DNA from 3 places in the Wansuia hejianensis genome. Region 1 is predicted to be linked to each of the others. Evidence: riboswitches for the same ligand, from Rfam matches in the RefSeq annotation. Region 1 holds a riboswitch; each other region holds the start of a gene.

Region 1 (5,734 bases):
CTTTTCCTGCGTAAAATATATGTTCTTGGCGAGCTGCTGAGTGATGGTGCTCCCTCCCTCTTCGAGAGAGAGGGTCTGTATATCGTGGATGGCAGCCCGCCCGATGGATATCAGGTCGATTCCCTCATGCTGATAGAAGCGGCAGTCTTCCGCTGAAACCACAGCATCCAGATAAGTCTGGGGCAGCGCGGCAAGCGGAGTGTAGTCTTCTTTATCCCGTATTTCCTCCACAGCGGCGGCCAGAGATTTCTGCTGGACAGCTTTCTGATACAGGGAATAACCTCTGCTCAGAAAAATGATGGCCAGAAGGGCGAGAACAGTCAGAAGAATTAGCAGAATCCGGCCAGTCCACCGTAATGCCTGTTTTCCGGCTGCCGGCTTACCGTTCTTGCTCATGCCCGCCGTTTCTCCGAAGCGGGAGTATGCGCGTAAAGAAGAGCCTTCAGGGATTCTACCGCTGTGAGAATCAAGCTTATGGGAAGCATGAGAACTACGAAAAAGAGTGTGCCAATATAACTTAAAATCTGCATTATAAATTCCTCCTTATGGTATATGCTTTTTGATATAAACAGTATACAGGAGAAATCTTACGACAGCTTTGTACTAACCTTATGATTTCCTTAAGGAATATGGAATTTTGGAGGAGTAAAAAACGCCTAATTAAAGACTTATTTTAAGGTGTTTCTGCTGCATCCATAGTCTGCGGATATCCAGTTAGTGACGATTATTGATAACGGTACAGAGACAGTTAGGTCAATTTTTGGCATGGTGTTAAACCTCCCATTTTTATGGTCAGTATATCAGAGAAGTTAAAGGAGATAAAGAATATGACTATTGTTGGGAAAGAATTCGGATGTGTTGTTCAGCCGTTGGTACACTTACTGGTGATTCAGAAGGGCATAAAAAATGGAAGCAAAGGGGCTCGAACCCTTGACCTCCCGCTAGTCAGGCGAGCGCTCATCCCAGCTGAGCTATGCTTCCATAAGCATATTATATCATATTCCAGGGCAGAAGGGAAGAAAAATCAGCAAACAGTTTTAAATCAACAGGGCGGATAGGGCAGAACTTTGCCCTGTGGGTCTGTGCGGCTTGGCAGCCGCACAGGCATCGGGTCAGGTGACTGCTGTATATTTTCCTGCGTTTGGATATTGCGTCTCCGACAGGCCCAGGTTTATCGCCGATGGCGGAGAAATGCTTCACTGTGGAACGAGGCCAGTTCTGAAGCTTTACGCGGCTGGTTTTCTGGAAGCAGATGTCTTGGGTTCGTCCAACGCAATCCGGCGCACCTGATTCAGCGCTTTTGAGACAGCGGGAATGGAAATCAGGATGACGGTCAGGATTCCTTCTACCAGAAGATAGCTGTAGTTGTATATGACCGGATAGATAGCACTCAGAGACTTCGGGAAGTCTTCAGGCATGTATTCCATCCAGTAGAGGTAACCGGCCAGAGAGGCGAATACGCCGCGGCAGAGCACCGCCGCGATGTAACCTTTTACAAGGCCATGCTTCTGTTTCCGGAAAAAACCTGCCACACCCAAAGCTGCAAAAGCTAGCAGATAATCGCAGCAGACCTGGAAAAAGGTCAGGAAATAAGGGTCTTGTATGAATTGCAGGATACCGTAGACCAGTCCTACCAGAATCCCGGTGCCCGCGCCATACCAGTAGCCAACCAGCACGATGAAAAGCATGGAAAACAGCGTAATAGTGCCGCCCATGGGAAGCTTCAGAAAGCGGATATATGATGTAATAAAGGCCAGGGCAATCCCCATGGCGCAGAAAGCCAGACGTTTCGGCGAAATGGGACTGGATTTCGTATTGCGCCGGGCGACTGCGACGGCAATCAAGAGACAGATGACGGCGGTGGCAATGAAGAGGCCATACCCGGCTCCCGTAAGGCCGCCCTCTTCGGTGACAAAGTGTTTTAACATAAAAAATCCTCCTTTGCTGGACGCAGGAGGGGCTTCTGATTTGCTTCCTTACGCCGGTATTAACCGGGTCAAGTGGTGAGGGTCAGCGGCACTGCAGCCGCATTCTCAGCAATAGCTCCCCTAGCGTGTGTTTTATATTTCTGTAGTTAAAGTATATTCCGGCAAAAATATTTTGTCAATTCCCAAATAATGAGGTATGATAGTTAAAACAAGAGGGGATTTTAATGAAGAGAAAGCTTATGATATTTCTGGTTCTGGGGATTGTATTTTTACTTTATTATTTGCTGTGTGGGAAATATGGCGGATTTCACCTGTCTGTTCTGTTTATCTGGCTGGTTGCGGGGATTTTCTGTCTGATTCTGGCTGGGCTTGAACTGCGTTTTGGGCGCATACCGATTCCGGCGGGACTGAAAAAAGGGGGGTTAGTCTGCCTGGCTGTCCTTTTGACGTGTTTTGTCTTTGTTGAGGGATTGATCATCAGCGGGATGGGCGCCAAAGGAAAAACAGGGCTGGATTATATGATTGTGCTCGGTGCAGGCGTCCGGGGAACTAGGCCGACCCGTGCGTTGAGGCACCGGATTGAGACGGCGGCAGATTACCTGCATGAGAATCCGGAGACTGTCGCCATCGTGTCTGGAGGGCAGGGACGAGGGGAAGAGATCAGCGAGGCCGATTGCATGCGGAATGAGCTGGTGAAGCTTGGAATAGAAGAGGAACGGATTCTGACGGAGGATCAGTCCAGAGATACGGTGGAAAACATCGTGAACAGTTTCCGGCTGATTCCAGATGACGATGCATCGGTAGGGATTGTAACAAACAATTTTCATGTGTTCCGCGCTGTGCGGATTGCTGAAAAACAAGTTGGGAAGGAAGTCTGCGGTATTGCGGCCCCTTTCAGGAGCATACTGCTTCCACACTATATGGTAAGAGAGTTTTTCAGCATCGCGCTTGATGCGGCCAAAAGGAAACTATAGAGTTTTCCTGTATTCGGAGGGAGTGAGCTTTACCAGCTTTTTAAATATAAAATTAAAATACTTTGGATTACCATAGCCCACAGCATAGCTGACTTCATAGATTTTCAGAGAAGGATCAGCCAGAAGCTGCCGGGCTTTTTTTATCCGTTCATTATTCAGATATTCATTGAAACTGATTCCCACTTCTTTGTGAAAAAGATTACAGAAATAGATGGAAGACAGACCAATTTTTTCGCTAACAGCAGAGAGGCCCAGATTCTGGTCAGACAGATGTTCCTGAATATAGTGCTTTGCTGAAGCAATAAGGCGGTTCTGGCGCACAGTCTGAGTGGCGCCTGGTTTTCGTTCTGATTCCGGAGTAAAAGAAGTGAGCGGATTCTTCAGCCGGTGGGGCAGCTGTTTTAGGTTCTGGTAATTAAGGATAGGATAATCGTCCATTTGATAGCTGTATTTACAAGAATTCCATGCCTGTATCCATAGCGTGTGGATTTCCGACAGGCTGCGGGTGGACAGACTGATCCCGCCGTGTATGGAAGCGTGGTAATAAAGCCAGATCCGGTCACGGATATTGTTGGAAAGCTGCTCCAGATGATCGTTGGAGGGGGAAAGGTTCCAGCTGATCAGGTAATTAAGGTTGAAATGGCTGTCGCAAAATGCATAATGGTGGTAGCGCCCATTATCCATGAAGTCGTCGCCGATGTTCTGGATGGAGGACAGTATCAAGTCACGGTCGAAATCAGCGGGAAAGGTGTTCCAGTCCGGGCTGAGGATCAGGACAAAATAATGGCGGCCCTGAATATCCAGGCCCAGTTTCTCAAGAGAGGACAGTATGCTCTGAGCCGAAGCCGCCTGGGGAGAATAAAACAGGCGTGAAATATGGCGGTCCAGAAGAAGAGACTGGTTTTCACGCAGCACTTTTTTCAGAGCCTGCATTTTTTCCTGTGTCTGGAACAGTGAACGGAAATAGTCAGTCGCTTTCCGGAGGCTCTGGTTGATCTCATCTTTCATAATTGGCTTGGATATCAGGTCCACTGCCCCCAGAGCAACGGAAGATTTCACGTATTCAAAATCGTTGTATCCGGTGATTACTATAAAACGCGTATCCGGATAGACCTGGGCAAATTCTCTGCACAGTTCCAGGCCGGAAATGAGAGGAATGTTGATATCTGTAATTACAATAGATGGGCGGTGCAGGAAAAAAAGTTCTCTGGCTGTATTACTGTCTCCAGCTTCACAGGAAAAAGCCAGAGAAAGTTCTTTCCAGTTGATAATATTTTTTAGCCGTTCTCGGATGGTCGGTTCATCGTCAATAATCATTACTTTATACATAGAGCGCTCCTTTCTTCAGAGCTGTTCGGCGATGCTTTGTCCGGATGCAGCTCCGGAAAGCGCAAAGTAACTTTCGTATATTCGCCGAATTCGCTGTCAATCGTAAGTCCAAAAGACTCGCCGAAATAGTTCTTGATTCGGCGATTAATATTGTACAGGCCAAAATGTCTCATGCCGTCGGGAGGCGGATAACATTCCAGGCCGGCCTGTACGGATACAAGGTCTTCCGGCAGCAGACCTATTCCGTAATCATAGACGGAAATAGTCACTATTCCTGCTTCGTCCCTATCAATCCACAGTTCAATTCTGGCCGAGTCATAACCAAAGAATCCATGGATAATACTATTTTCAATGATGGGCTGCAATGTGAATTTGATCACAGGGATGTCACTCCAGGCTATGGATGAAACAATTTGGAACTGAATATTTCGGTTATGGGCCAGACGCTGAATGGCGATATAATTTTCCAGAAGGCGGCATTCATTTTTGAGTGGGATCAGGAAAGAGCCCTTTGACAGCGAGAGACGGAAAAAGCTGCTCAAGTTTGCCAGCAGGTCCAGGACCTGAGGTTTCTGATCACTTTCCATCAGCCACAGTGCGGAATCCAGCGTGTTATATAGCAGGTGTGGGTTAATCTGAGACTGCATCAGCCGAAGTTCTAATAATTCACCTGTCTTTTTCAGTTCGTCCTCACGCCGGATAGAAGCCTGTATTTGATCCAGCATGGCATTTATGTGATTGCCCAGAAATGCTATTTCATCTTTTGCGCTGGTGGTAAAACGGGCGTTAATGTCACCTTTTGTTACCTGGATGATAAAATTGCGCAGAGCAAGGACGGAATCAGATAATGTTTTTGAAAATTTGTGTGAAAAAATAACTGCCATTAAAATTCCAACGGTAATAATCAGAACCATGGAAAAACTGAACATAAGGATATGGTTCTTTCCGACGGCACTATAATAGCTGTTGGGGATCAGCAGGGACAGATTTGTGTGTGTGATCTGATGAAGGATATAATCACCTTTGGACTCAGTTTTGTCTGGAATATAGCTGGTTCCAATGTCATCCCGTTTTGCATTGTGTGAGACGATATAATGGCCGTTTTCCAAAAGCATCACGTCCGAAGCCAGCGTGTCGTAGTAGCAAAGGAAGTCTGTTTCATCAATTCCGCAGAGCAGAAATCCAACCTGTTCATAGGTTTCTGAAGAATAGATTGGCCGAAGATACAGAAGGATATAACGAGTATTTCTGCCTGAATTTTTGACCAGGATGTCTGTATATTGAGCATGCGGGTAAGAGGCGTCCAGATATCCTGCGTCTGTATAATAAGCTTCACAGCCATAATAATCTTCAAAAGGCAGAGAAGCCTGATAATGTGAGTAATTATATCCATTTTTGAAGTAGACATTCAGTACCGAGAAATGTATTCCATAGTTTGCGTTGGCGGACAATAGCAGGGGCTGCAGGTCGGAACGCAGTTTAGCTGTGACGGAGGCCTCCTGT
Region 2 (5,734 bases), 630 kb from region 1:
TCCCTCCCGTTCAAAGGATAACCAGGAGATGTTCGACGCTTCCGATTATGTATATCAATTCCTGCTCTGCAGTATCTGTCCCGTAAATCTGTCCAAACCAGGACTTTGCTACGACGCGGATTCTAACACAATCGTCGACAAGATCCAGGACTGGATGGTCCAGATGCCCGATCTGGGCTTTCTGTTCCCGGCTTTTAACGACAGGAATACGGATCTACACAGCGCACTATACTATTCGAAAAACGCAGAATACCTTCACCCGGAAATTACGGAAGAGCTGCTGGGATGCGCTATGCCCCTTCCGGCCAAAGATCAGAAACTGACCTTCAATACAGTGGTCGAGGAAACCTTCGGAGAACAATGCGGCTTCGAAATAGCCCGCACCCTTCACGAGAATCTGAACACCCTCCTCAATGAGAAAAAAGAAGATCCGGAACCGCTGTCGCTGGACAAGGCCGATGTAAAACGGCTGCTGGCAGATTGCGGTGCCGGACCGGAACAGCTCACCCACTTTGAAGAGGAATTCGATTCCCAGGCCGGTGAGCAGGCCAGCCTGATCGCGTCCAATCTGGCCAGCACCCGGAAGTTCGAAGTCAGGACACCGGATATCACGGTTAATGTGAGCCCGGAGCGGACAGATCTGGTAGAAACCCGGATCATCGACGGGCGGGAATATCTTGTGATTCCTCTGACTGACGAAGTCGAAGTCAACGGCATACGTATCCGCTCCGCCCAGGCCAGAGAGTCAGATGATCTGCTCTGACCGCCACATGTGGTCCAGCGGCCCGCTGCCTCTGCCCAGATCCAGCCCCGCGGCGATGGCGCACTGTACATATTCTTTTGCCATCGCCACACTTTCCGGAAGGGAACGCCCTTCTGCCAGGCCGCAGGCAACCGCTGATGAAAGGGTGCAGCCGGTGCCATGAGTATTGGGGTTCTCAATCCGCTCCCCCGGATACCAGCGTCTCTCTTCTCCCGGCCGCACCAGCAGGTCATCTGCCGAATCTGACAGATGGCCGCCCTTCAGCAAAACGCCTCCGCCTGACAGCCCGGATATTTTCTCTGCCGCCAGGATCATGGTCTCCCGTCCGGTGATCTGCAGGCCACTCAGCACTTCTCCTTCCGCAAGATTCGGCGTGATCAGATCCGCCAGAGGAAACAATTCTTTTATCAGGCACTCACAGGCCTCCTGATCCATCAGTCGGTTTCCGCTTGTGGACACCATTACCGGGTCCAGCACCACCCATTTCGGGTGGTATGCCTTCAGGCGCCCGGCTACGGCACGAATCATTTCACTGTCTGACAGCATCCCTATCTTTACGGCGTCAGGAAAAATATCCTGAAATACTGCGTCCATCTGTTTTTCCACGAATTCCGGCGGAATCACATGGATTCCTGAAACTCTTATAGTATTCTGGGCGGTCACAGCCGTTATAACACTCATCCCATAGAGGCCGTGGGCCGCAATCGTTTTCAGATCTGCCTGTATTCCCGCTCCGCCGCAGGAATCTGAGCCTGCGATTGTCAAAACTGTCTTCATAGCCCTGTCACCTGCCCCGCCAATACATTCAGCCTTCTGGCCGCGGCCGCTATGTCCTCCGCCGCAAAAATAGCCGATACCACCGCTGCTCCGGAAATCCCTGTTCCTCTCAGCTCCAGAAGATTGCTGCTGTTGATTCCGCCGATGGCCACCACCGGAATGCTGACTGACCGGCAGATCTCCTTCAGGATCCCTTTTGGCAAAGTTATGGCGTCGGATTTCGTGGAAGTTCCGAAGACTGCTCCTGCCCCCAGGTAGTCCGCGCCATCCTTTTCAGCCTGCACCGCCTGTCCGACTGTCCTGGCCGACAGGCCGATGATTTTATCCTCTCCCAGGATCCGGCGCGCTTCCTGAATTCCCATGTCCGCCTGACCCAGATGAACTCCATCGGCTCCTGATCTCAGGGCGACCTTCACATTGTCATCGATGACAAAGGGCACATGGTACCTGCTGCATAACTCTCTTATTTTCAACGCTTCTTCTAAAAATTCCTCTTCCTGCAGCTGCTTTTCCCTGAGCTGCAGGAAGGTAACCCCGCCCTGAAGGGCTTTCTCCACCTGCTGCACGAGGGTCTCGCCCCGCAGCCAGCTTCTGTCAGTCACACCATACAGCCGCAGAGATGCCCGAAGATTTTCTCTGATTTCATTCCCGCTCATCATAAAATGTCTATGTACTCCCCGGACAGTGCTTTATTCATGCTGCGGACCGCACAGAACTTTCCGCACATGGAGCAGGTATCCTCATGTTCCGGGCTTCTGTCATCACGGATAGCTTTCGCCGTCTCAGGATCAATGGCACATTCCCACTGGCCTTCCCAGTCCAGCCTCTGCCGGGCGTCCGCCATCCGGTCATCAATATCCCTCGCATGAGGTATATGCTTGGCGATATCGGCCGCATGGGCCGCAATTTTGCTGGCAATGATACCCTGTTTTACATCCTCCACATTTGGCAGCGCCAGATGCTCCGCCGGAGTTACATAACACAGGAAAGCGGCCCCTGCCGCGGCAGCCATAGCTCCGCCAATCGCTGAGGTGATGTGGTCATAGCCGGGCGCGATATCTGTCACCAGCGGCCCCAGCACATAGAAGGGCGCTCCCATGCAGATACTCTGCTGTATCTTCATGTTCGCATCGATCTGGTCGAGAGCCATGTGGCCCGGTCCCTCCACCATGACCTGGACATCCTTTTCCCATGCCCTTTTCGTCAGCTCGCCCAAGCGTACCAGTTCTTCTATCTGGCAGACATCCCCTGCATCCGCCAGACATCCAGGACGGCAGGCATCCCCCAGGGAAATCGTCACATCATATTCCCGGCAGATCTCCAGGATTTCATCATAGTATTCATAAAACGGATTTTCCCCGCCTGTCATACACATCCATGCAAATACCAGGGAGCCTCCTCTGGACACTATATTCATCTTTCTCTTATGCTTACGGATCTGTTCGATGGTTTTCCGTGTGATCCCGCAGTGAAGCGTGACAAAATCTACGCCGTCCTCCGCGTGAAGACGAATCACATCTATAAAATCCTTCGCCGAAAGCGTCGCCAGATCTCTCTGATAATGGATTACAGAATCATAGACCGGAACAGTCCCGATCATGGCCGGGCATTCTGCCGTGAGCTTTCTGCGGAACGCCGTTGTATCGCCATGAGAGGATAGATCCATGATCGCTTCCGCACCCATACCCACCGCTGCCATCACTTTCTTCATCTCCACATCATAATCCTTGCAGTCACGGGAAACTCCCAGATTGACGTTGATCTTTGTCCTCAGCATAGAGCCCACACCGTTAGGGTCCAGGCAGACATGCCTTTTGTTAGCGCAGATCGCGACCTTTCCCTCCGCCACCAGCGAGCGGATTTCCTCCGGCGGCCTGTGCTCTTTCCTGGCGACAGTCTCCATCTGTGGTGTGATAATTCCCTGCCTGGCGGCATCCATCTGTGTCGTATAATGCTCATTCATAATTGTATCCTTTCTGCCTGTACGGCGGCCGCAATTTCTTCCTGACGCTGCGCCGGTTCACCTCTCCGCCGAAGTGCTGCAGCTTTTCTTTGCCTGTCATGTGCATCCTGTTAAAGACTTTTTACTTTATAAGAAGTTCTATTTTCTGTAAAATAAAAAGCCGTCCTCATTCTGAATAATTCAAAATGAAAACGGCTGTTGTTCCTTCTGCACATTCCCTACGTTGGCATTATCCAAATCAGGTATAAGGGTCGAAGTTGATTACTTCCTCTCAGCCTGCACACAAGCTCCCCGCGGTCTTTAATTTGAGTTCATTGTAACATACCTTTACAAATCCGGCAAGATTTTCATACAATATTTCCTATTTTTCTTCACCTGCTTCCCCATACCGTCTTCTGCCATGTGTATCATTTCCGGCTCCAGCATAACTGCGGACAGCAGTGCGCCCTTGCCCGCCTTTCCGATGGACGGGAGGAAGGTTGTCCCCGCTTCCAAACAGTGAGATATATAACCAGCGCGGAGGTCTCCCGCTGCTTTTCGTCCGCGTATCCACCCCCCACCTCGACAAAAACCATACTCCAGAGTATACCGCAACTCATGCCCCTGACGGGACGTGGAAACAGCCTACGCTGTTACACAATGCATAATTAGACTGTGAATGCTTACAATGTCTTTTTCATACAAAATAAAATGCAGACAACCTGCCATCTTTTATGGTATAATCGCAAAGACATATTTTCCCAGCCTTAAAGGAGATATTTATGAACAACGGATATAAAAAAACAATCATCGCCTGCTTTACCGGCTATATCGTGCAGGCTATCGTGAATAATTTCGCTCCGCTGCTGTTTCTTACCTTCCACAGCAGCTATGGAATCCCTCTGTCTAAAATAACTATGCTCATTACCATCAATTTTGGCATCCAGCTGGCCGTCGACCTCCTGTCTGCCGGATTGCTTGACAGGATCGGATACCGTGCCTCCATCGTTTTTTCCCATATCTGTTCGGCAGCGGGGCTCATCGCTCTCACCATACTGCCCGATTTATGTCCTGACGCATTTGCCGGGCTTCTGGCAGCGACTGTCATCTATGCTGTTGGCGGAGGCCTGTCTGAAGTTCTGGTAAGTCCGATCATGGAATCCTGTCCCACGGATAATAAAGAGAAGGCCATGAGCCTGCTGCACTCTTTTTATTGCTGGGGCTTGGTGGGAGTTGTTCTGGTCTCTACTGTATTTTTTCAGATATTTGGAATATCCCGCTGGAAAGTGCTCGCGCTGCTGTGGGCCATCCTTCCGGTCGTTAATGCTTTCGTATTCGCCCGGGCGCCGATCGGCACACTGATTGACGAGGGTGAACAGGGCCTGACCATAAAACAGCTGTTCTCTAAGAAAATTTTCTGGGTTCTGATGCTGATGATGCTATGTGCAGGTGCGAGTGAACAAGCCGTCAGCCAATGGGCATCCACTTTTGCCGAAAGCGGGCTCGGAATGAGTAAAACCCTGGGAGATCTGGCCGGTCCCATGGCCTTTGCCGTACTCATGGGCCTTTCAAGAGTTTATTATGGCAAACGCGGGGACAGGATAAATCTCGACCGTTTCATGTCATTTAGCGCAATTTTATGTATCGTCTCCTATCTGTGCATATCCCTGGTGCCAATGCCGGCCCTGGCGCTGGCGGGCTGCGCACTGTGCGGCCTGTCGGTGGGCATTTTGTGGCCGGGTACTTTCAGCAAAGCGGCGGCTTCGATCAGGGGCGGCGGTACCGCCATGTTCGCTCTGCTGGCCCTGGCCGGCGACGCCGGATGTTCCGGCGGACCCACACTGGCCGGCATGGTATCGGGAATGGCCGGCGACAACCTCAGGCTTGGGATTCTGGCGGCCATCATCTTTCCGTTTCTTCTGCTGGCCGGACTTCTGATCTGCAGAAATCTGAAGGCAAAGAGCCGCTGAATCCACTGTTACCAATTAGAAAAGCAGCAGGCTATACACTCTGCTGCTTTTCTATTAAACTCCGGAATATCCATCCGGAGGCTCCTGGGCCTTACCGTCGTTTTCCGGAACATTTTCCTCATCCTTCCAGGTGGGCACCAGATTCTCCACGAGCCGGTTTTTCTTCCCCTTATGCTTCAGGGAAAAATATCCGATCACTGAAAACGTAAACGCGCCGACGAAATTCACCAGCAGATCGTTCATCGTATCGATCAGCCCGATATCCAGATATCCACCCAACCC
Region 3 (5,734 bases), 910 kb from region 1:
TTCTGGTATTCTTAGAAATCACAGCGTATTCACTGTGATTGATCTGTTGTTCATCTGCGTATCGCAGCGCTTGGAATTTTTCCATGCAGATTACCCAATTACAGGATGGAGAGAATTCTGGGCCTTCATGCAGAGTTCTCCCGGATATAAGGAGGACTCGATATGAAATTGTCTGCCTATGATGCAGAAGTATATGAGGCGCCCAGGAAGCCGGATATCTTTGCCGATCTCTATAATGGTACAGTTTTCCAGGGAGAGCAGGTGCTGCGGCCGGAGATGCTGCAGTATGCCAATGAAAAGGAACAGCTTCTGGCGGAGGACCGCATGGGGAATCCGGCGATTCTCTACCGCATCAGGGATGCCAGCCGGAATTGCAGCCTGTCGGATGGGCTGCTGCGGGTTGTATTGAATGTGGAAGGCCAGCGCAGTGTACATTACGGAATGCCGGTCCTCACGCTGGTTTTCTATTACGGGGAGCAGCAGGAATGGGATGGTCCTGTCAGCCTGCATGAGATGCTGCATTTTCCGGAGGAATTAAATGTGAAGAAGGATTTTTTCCCGGACTATAAAATTAACCTGGTCAGCAGTAAAACAGTGAATAAAGACAATTTCCGGACAGGACTAAGAGAGGTCTTTGAATTGCTGGAAGTCATGGGCAGGGCTGAACGGCTGGCCCGCATGATGGAAGACAGGAAAGAGCATTACAGCCACCTGGATGCGGACAGGGCCTGGCTGGTTGCCCGGTTTCTGGATATTCCACTTCTGAAGGAGCGGATGGAGTCAGAGAAACGCTTTGGCCCGGAAGGAGAAGATTGATATGTGTACGGCAATACAGGAAATGATGAAAAGCAGTGAGGCAAAAGGTGAAGAACGCGGGGAGGCGAGAATAAATCAGCTGAATCTGTGCCTGATTATGGATCACAGGTTAAAGGAACTGGAGAGGGCGGCGCGTGAACCGGAATATCAGAGCCAGCTTCTCAGGGAATATAAAATTTCCCGTTGACAAAAACCTGTATTTTTCTTATACTGTTTGTGTAAACTGAACAGGGGAGCTTATGAATAGGCTGAGAGGAAGTTTGGAACTTCGACCCATATACCTGATTTGGATAATGCCAACGTAGGAACGAATGAGAGATTTATTTTCGGGAGAAGCTGCGGCGTCTCCCGTTTTCTTTTTATACAGTACGTTGACAGACTTTAGAGGCAGGAATTACATACGGCAGGGCTGAGAGTGAACAGGAGTTCATGAAGGGGTGCACCACCACGGGTGTATTTTTTCGTGAACTCTTTTTCGGCTCTATATGGCGGAGTTTTCTGCTGTATGCCGGGAAAGGAGGAGCAGAAAGATGACAGTTAATGGGCAGAGGAAGGAATGGAAAGAGGGGCTGACGGTTGCCGCTCTTTTGGAGCGTGAGAATTACCGGCCGGGCCGGGTGGCTGTGGAGAGAAATGGCCGCATCATCCCACGGGCGGAATTTTCAGAGGCAGTGCTGTCGGAGGAGGATGTCCTGGAAGTTGTGAGTTTTGTGGGAGGAGGCTGAAGATGGATCGCCAATTGACCCTGAAGGAATTGAAAGAAGCCCTTTGCCTCCGCCATTCGCCTGAAGTTCAGGGAAAGCTGGATGGGGCAAGAGTCGCTGTTGCCGGGCTGGGAGGGCTGGGTTCTAATGTGGCCCTTTCTCTGGCCAGAATCGGCGTGGGCCATCTGCATCTCATTGATTTTGACCGTGTGGATCTCACGAACCTGAACCGGCAGCAGTATTTTATCCGCCATTTAGGCATGTATAAAACGGAGGCGCTCAGAGAAGAGATTCTGGAAATCAATCCTTATCTGGATATCCGGACGGACTGCATAAGAGTGACAGAAGAAAATCTTAAAGGGCTGTTTGAGGAAGATACGATTATCTGTGAGGCTTTCGATGTGCCGGAAAATAAAGCTATGCTGGTAAACGGCGTGCTGGAGTGTTTTCCGGAAAAACGGCTGGTGTCGGCTTCCGGAATGGCTGGATTTGATGAGAGCAATCTGATACATACCCGCAAAGTGATGCGGAATTTCTATCTGTGCGGCGACGAAGTATCCGAGCCGGAATATGGCCGGGGCCTGATGGCGCCGCGGGTGGCTGTCTGCGCAGGGCATCAGGCGAATCTGATTGTCCGCATGATTCTGGGAGAGGAATGACAAGAGATGGAAAAGCACCTGACCGGAGTGTTACGTGCAGATCCAAATATATTGCAGTAAAGAGAGGAAGAAAGAATGAAACAACAAGAGGATAAGCTGGTTTTGGGTGGCCATGAATTTACATCCAGATTCATTTTAGGGTCGGGGAAATATTCTCTGGAACTGATTCAGGCGGCTGTAGAGAATGCCGGTGCACAGATTGTGACTATGGCTCTGAGGCGCGCCAATGAAGGCGGTATGGCTAATATACTGGATTTTATCCCGGAAGGGGTTACGGTTTTGCCCAATACATCCGGCGCGAGGAATGCGGAAGAAGCAGTGCGGATCGCGAGGCTGGCCCGCGAGGTCTGCGGAACGGATTTCATCAAGATCGAGGCAATCAGGGATTCTAAATACCTGCTGCCAGACAATTATGAGACAGCGAAAGCTACAGAAATACTGGCAAAAGAAGGCTTTGTGGTCATGCCCTATATGTATCCGGACTTAAACGCGGCCAGGGATATGGCTAATGCCGGCGCTGCCTGCATCATGCCGCTGGGAGCACCTATCGGCTCTAATAAAGGGATCTGCACGAAAGAATTCATCCAGATTCTGATTGACGAAATTGATTTGCCTGTCATTGTAGACGCGGGAATCGGACGCCCCTCCCAAGCCTGTGAGGCTATGGAGATGGGGGCGGCAGCCGTCATGGCAAATACAGCGATCGCTACAGCCGGAGACATCCCGGTCATGGCCGAAGCTTTTAGAAAAGCTGTTGAAGCCGGAAGAAGCGCATACCTGGCCGGAATGGGCCGGGTGAAGGAAAAAGGGGCCAGCGCGTCTTCACCGCTGACAGGATTCCTGCAGGATTAGGAGGCGGTGAAAATGAGCACAGATCAGATCAATGACAGCATATTCAGCGATGAAATTAAGGAACATCTGAAGGAAAACCGGATTGACCACATGACTTATCTTCCGGGTATGGAGGATGTGGGAACGGATATCCAGGAGCAGGTAATCTCCCGGATGAAAGATTATGATTATGACCAGTATACAGAGGCAGATGTGCGCAGGGCGCTTTCGCACGAAAGACGGACGCCGGAAGATTTCGCGGCGCTTTTGTCCCCGGCGGCGCTTTCCTGTCTGGAGGAGATGGCTCAGCGCGCCAGGGAAGAGACGAGAAAACATTTCGGGAATTCGGTGTATATGTTTACCCCTCTTTATATCGCCAACTATTGTGAAAATTATTGTATTTACTGTGGTTTCAACTGCCACAATAAAATTCGCCGCGCACGGCTGACGCCAGATGAGATCCGCAGGGAGATGGAAGCCATATCTAAAACAGGGCTTCAGGAGATCCTGATCCTGACAGGGGAAAGCAGGGCAAAATCTGATGTGGAATATATCGGGCAGGCGTGCAGGATTGCAAAAGATTATTTCCGGGTGATCGGCCTGGAGGTCTATCCGATGAATTCAGACGAATATGCATATCTGCATCAATGCGGTGCGGATTATGTGACGGTATTTCAGGAAACCTATGATTCTGATAAATATGAAACTCTGCATCTGGCAGGGCATAAGCGTATATTCCCGTACCGGCTGAACGCACAGGAAAGGGCGCTGCAGGGGGGCATGCGAGGCGTTGGGTTTGCGGCGCTTTTGGGACTGACAGATTTCCGGAAGGACGCCTATGCGACAGGGATACATGCCTGGCTGATTCAGAGAAAATATCCCCATGCGGAAATCGCGTTTTCCTGTCCCAGGCTGCGCCCTATCATCAACAACGAAAAAATCAATCCCATGGATGTCCATGAACGCCAGCTGCTGCAGGTGGTTTCTGCATACCGGCTGTTCATGCCCTTTGCGAGCATTACAGTTTCTACCAGAGAATGCGCCAGGGTCAGAGACAACCTGGTGCAGATTGCGGCCACCAAAATATCAGCCGGCGTCAGCACAGGAATCGGCAGCCATGTGGAAGAACTGGAAGACAAGGGTGATGAACAGTTTGAAATCTCTGACGGGCGGTCCGTGGAGGAGGTATTCCAGGCACTGGTTCAACAAGACCTGCAGCCTGTGATGGCAGATTATGTATATGTATGATGAGGTTTCCTTTGAAAAGATAATAGCAGTGACAGACCGTAAGCTCTGTATCAGACCATTTCTTGAACAAATAGAACGAATCTGTGCGCTGAAGCCAAAAGCTCTGATTCTGCGGGAAAAGGATCTGGCCGGGCAAGAATACAGGGAACTGGCCCTGCGTGTCCGGGATATTTGCAGCCGCTGCCAGGTAGAATTAATCCCCCACACATTTATAGAAACAGCGGCAGAGCTGGGCACAGAAAGAGTCCACCTGCCCTTGCAGAAATTAAGAGAAGTCTTCGGTGATCCTTTGCTTCGGCAGTTCCGCGAAGTCGGCTCCTCCGTGCATTCGCTCCCGGAAGCCTTGGAAGCGGTAAAGCTGGGAGCCGGTTACGTGACGGCGGGCCATATATACCCCACAGACTGCAAAAAAGGGCTGCCGCCCCGCGGCATTCAGTTTCTAAAAGAAATCACCAGTAGCATAAAAATCCCGGTCTATGGAATCGGAGGCATCCATCTGAAAACCGGACAGGTTAAAGAGGTACTGGGGTCTGGGGCGGCAGGAGCCTGTATAATGTCAGAACTGATGCGGTATTAAATTACGGTTTTAGGGCGAGATGATGATGGATACCCGGACGAAAAGCAGCGGGAGACCTCCCACCCTTTCGTCCGGGTATCCAAACCCCCTCCCCCCTCCCGACCATTTGGAAGCACTATACAAAGAAGTTGATTTACGGTATAATCTTGCTATAGCGGGTTTGACGCCGCAAGGTTTCTGCGAGCAGGGGGTAGTTTGTATGCTGAAGATTAAAGAATATATAAAGGCTGGCAGCCTTGAGCAGGCTTATGAGCTGAACCAGAAGAAGAACAGCTGTCTTCTGGGGGGCATGCTCTGGCTGAAAATGAGCAGCCGGACGGTGGGCCGCGCCATCGATTTGTCCGGGCTGGGGCTGGATGTGATTGAGGAAAGTGAAGAGGAATTCCGGATTGGCTGCATGACGACGCTGCGGGCGCTGGAGGAGCATGAAGGGCTGGACCGTTACACGGGCGGAGCGCTGAAGGAGAGCTTGCGCTCCATTGTGGGCGTACAGTTCCGCAATCTGGCGACGGTGGGCGGCAGCATTTTCGGACGGTTTGGCTTTTCTGATGTGATGACGCTGTTTTTGGCCCTGGATACACAGGTAGAGCTTTTTCACGGAGGGAGGATGGAGCTGGAGAGTTTTTCCGGGCAGAAGAGGGACAGAGATCTATTGGTGCGTTTGATTGTGAAGAAGAGGCCCCAGAGAACAGCCTACGTATCCATGAGGAATACGAGGACGGATTTTCCTGTGCTGACCTGCGCCGCATCGCTGGATGAAGGGGGAGCCCGTCTGGTGTTCGGCGCGCGGCCGCAGATTGCCCTGGTGAAGAAGCTGGAGGAAGAGACGGCGGAAATGCTGAGGGAGGGCATGCTGGAGGAAGAGACGGCGCGGGAGGTTATGGAGAGAATTGCAGAAC

The links. A riboswitch is a leader RNA that binds a small molecule or an ion and turns the genes downstream of it on or off. The one in region 1 is predicted to bind thiamine pyrophosphate.
Region 2: another riboswitch for thiamine pyrophosphate. It lies ahead of thiC (phosphomethylpyrimidine synthase ThiC); the one in region 1 lies ahead of H9Q79_RS05670 (energy-coupled thiamine transporter ThiT).
Region 3: another riboswitch for thiamine pyrophosphate. It lies ahead of thiS (sulfur carrier protein ThiS); the one in region 1 lies ahead of H9Q79_RS05670 (energy-coupled thiamine transporter ThiT).

What each region holds. Positions count from the first base shown of each region.
Region 1 is NZ_CP060635.1:1,234,964-1,240,697, reverse strand. It holds gene H9Q79_RS05685 (transglycosylase domain-containing protein) at 1-396, opposite strand, end outside; gene H9Q79_RS05680 (hypothetical protein) at 393-530, opposite strand; tRNA gene H9Q79_RS05675 (tRNA-Val) at 908-981, opposite strand; gene H9Q79_RS05670 (energy-coupled thiamine transporter ThiT) at 1,227-1,928, opposite strand; TPP riboswitch at 1,957-2,060, opposite strand; gene H9Q79_RS05665 (YdcF family protein) at 2,153-2,902, shown strand; gene H9Q79_RS05660 (response regulator) at 2,897-4,231, opposite strand; gene H9Q79_RS05655 (sensor histidine kinase) at 4,219-5,734, opposite strand, start outside.
Region 2 is NZ_CP060635.1:606,815-612,548, reverse strand. It holds gene H9Q79_RS02860 (DUF4317 domain-containing protein) at 1-763, shown strand, start outside; gene thiD (bifunctional hydroxymethylpyrimidine kinase/phosphomethylpyrimidine kinase) at 746-1,540, opposite strand; gene thiE (thiamine phosphate synthase) at 1,537-2,199, opposite strand; gene thiC (phosphomethylpyrimidine synthase ThiC) at 2,196-3,503, opposite strand; TPP riboswitch at 3,701-3,807, opposite strand; gene H9Q79_RS02840 (MFS transporter) at 4,265-5,452, shown strand; gene H9Q79_RS02835 (DUF2238 domain-containing protein) at 5,507-5,734, opposite strand, start outside.
Region 3 is NZ_CP060635.1:2,146,712-2,152,445, reverse strand. It holds gene H9Q79_RS09940 (hypothetical protein) at 163-816, shown strand; gene H9Q79_RS09935 (hypothetical protein) at 818-1,003, shown strand; TPP riboswitch at 1,036-1,142, shown strand; gene thiS (sulfur carrier protein ThiS) at 1,347-1,541, shown strand; gene thiF (sulfur carrier protein ThiS adenylyltransferase ThiF) at 1,544-2,179, shown strand; gene H9Q79_RS09920 (thiazole synthase) at 2,255-3,031, shown strand; gene thiH (2-iminoacetate synthase ThiH) at 3,044-4,258, shown strand; gene H9Q79_RS09910 (thiamine phosphate synthase) at 4,251-4,835, shown strand; gene H9Q79_RS09905 (FAD binding domain-containing protein) at 5,035-5,734, shown strand, end outside.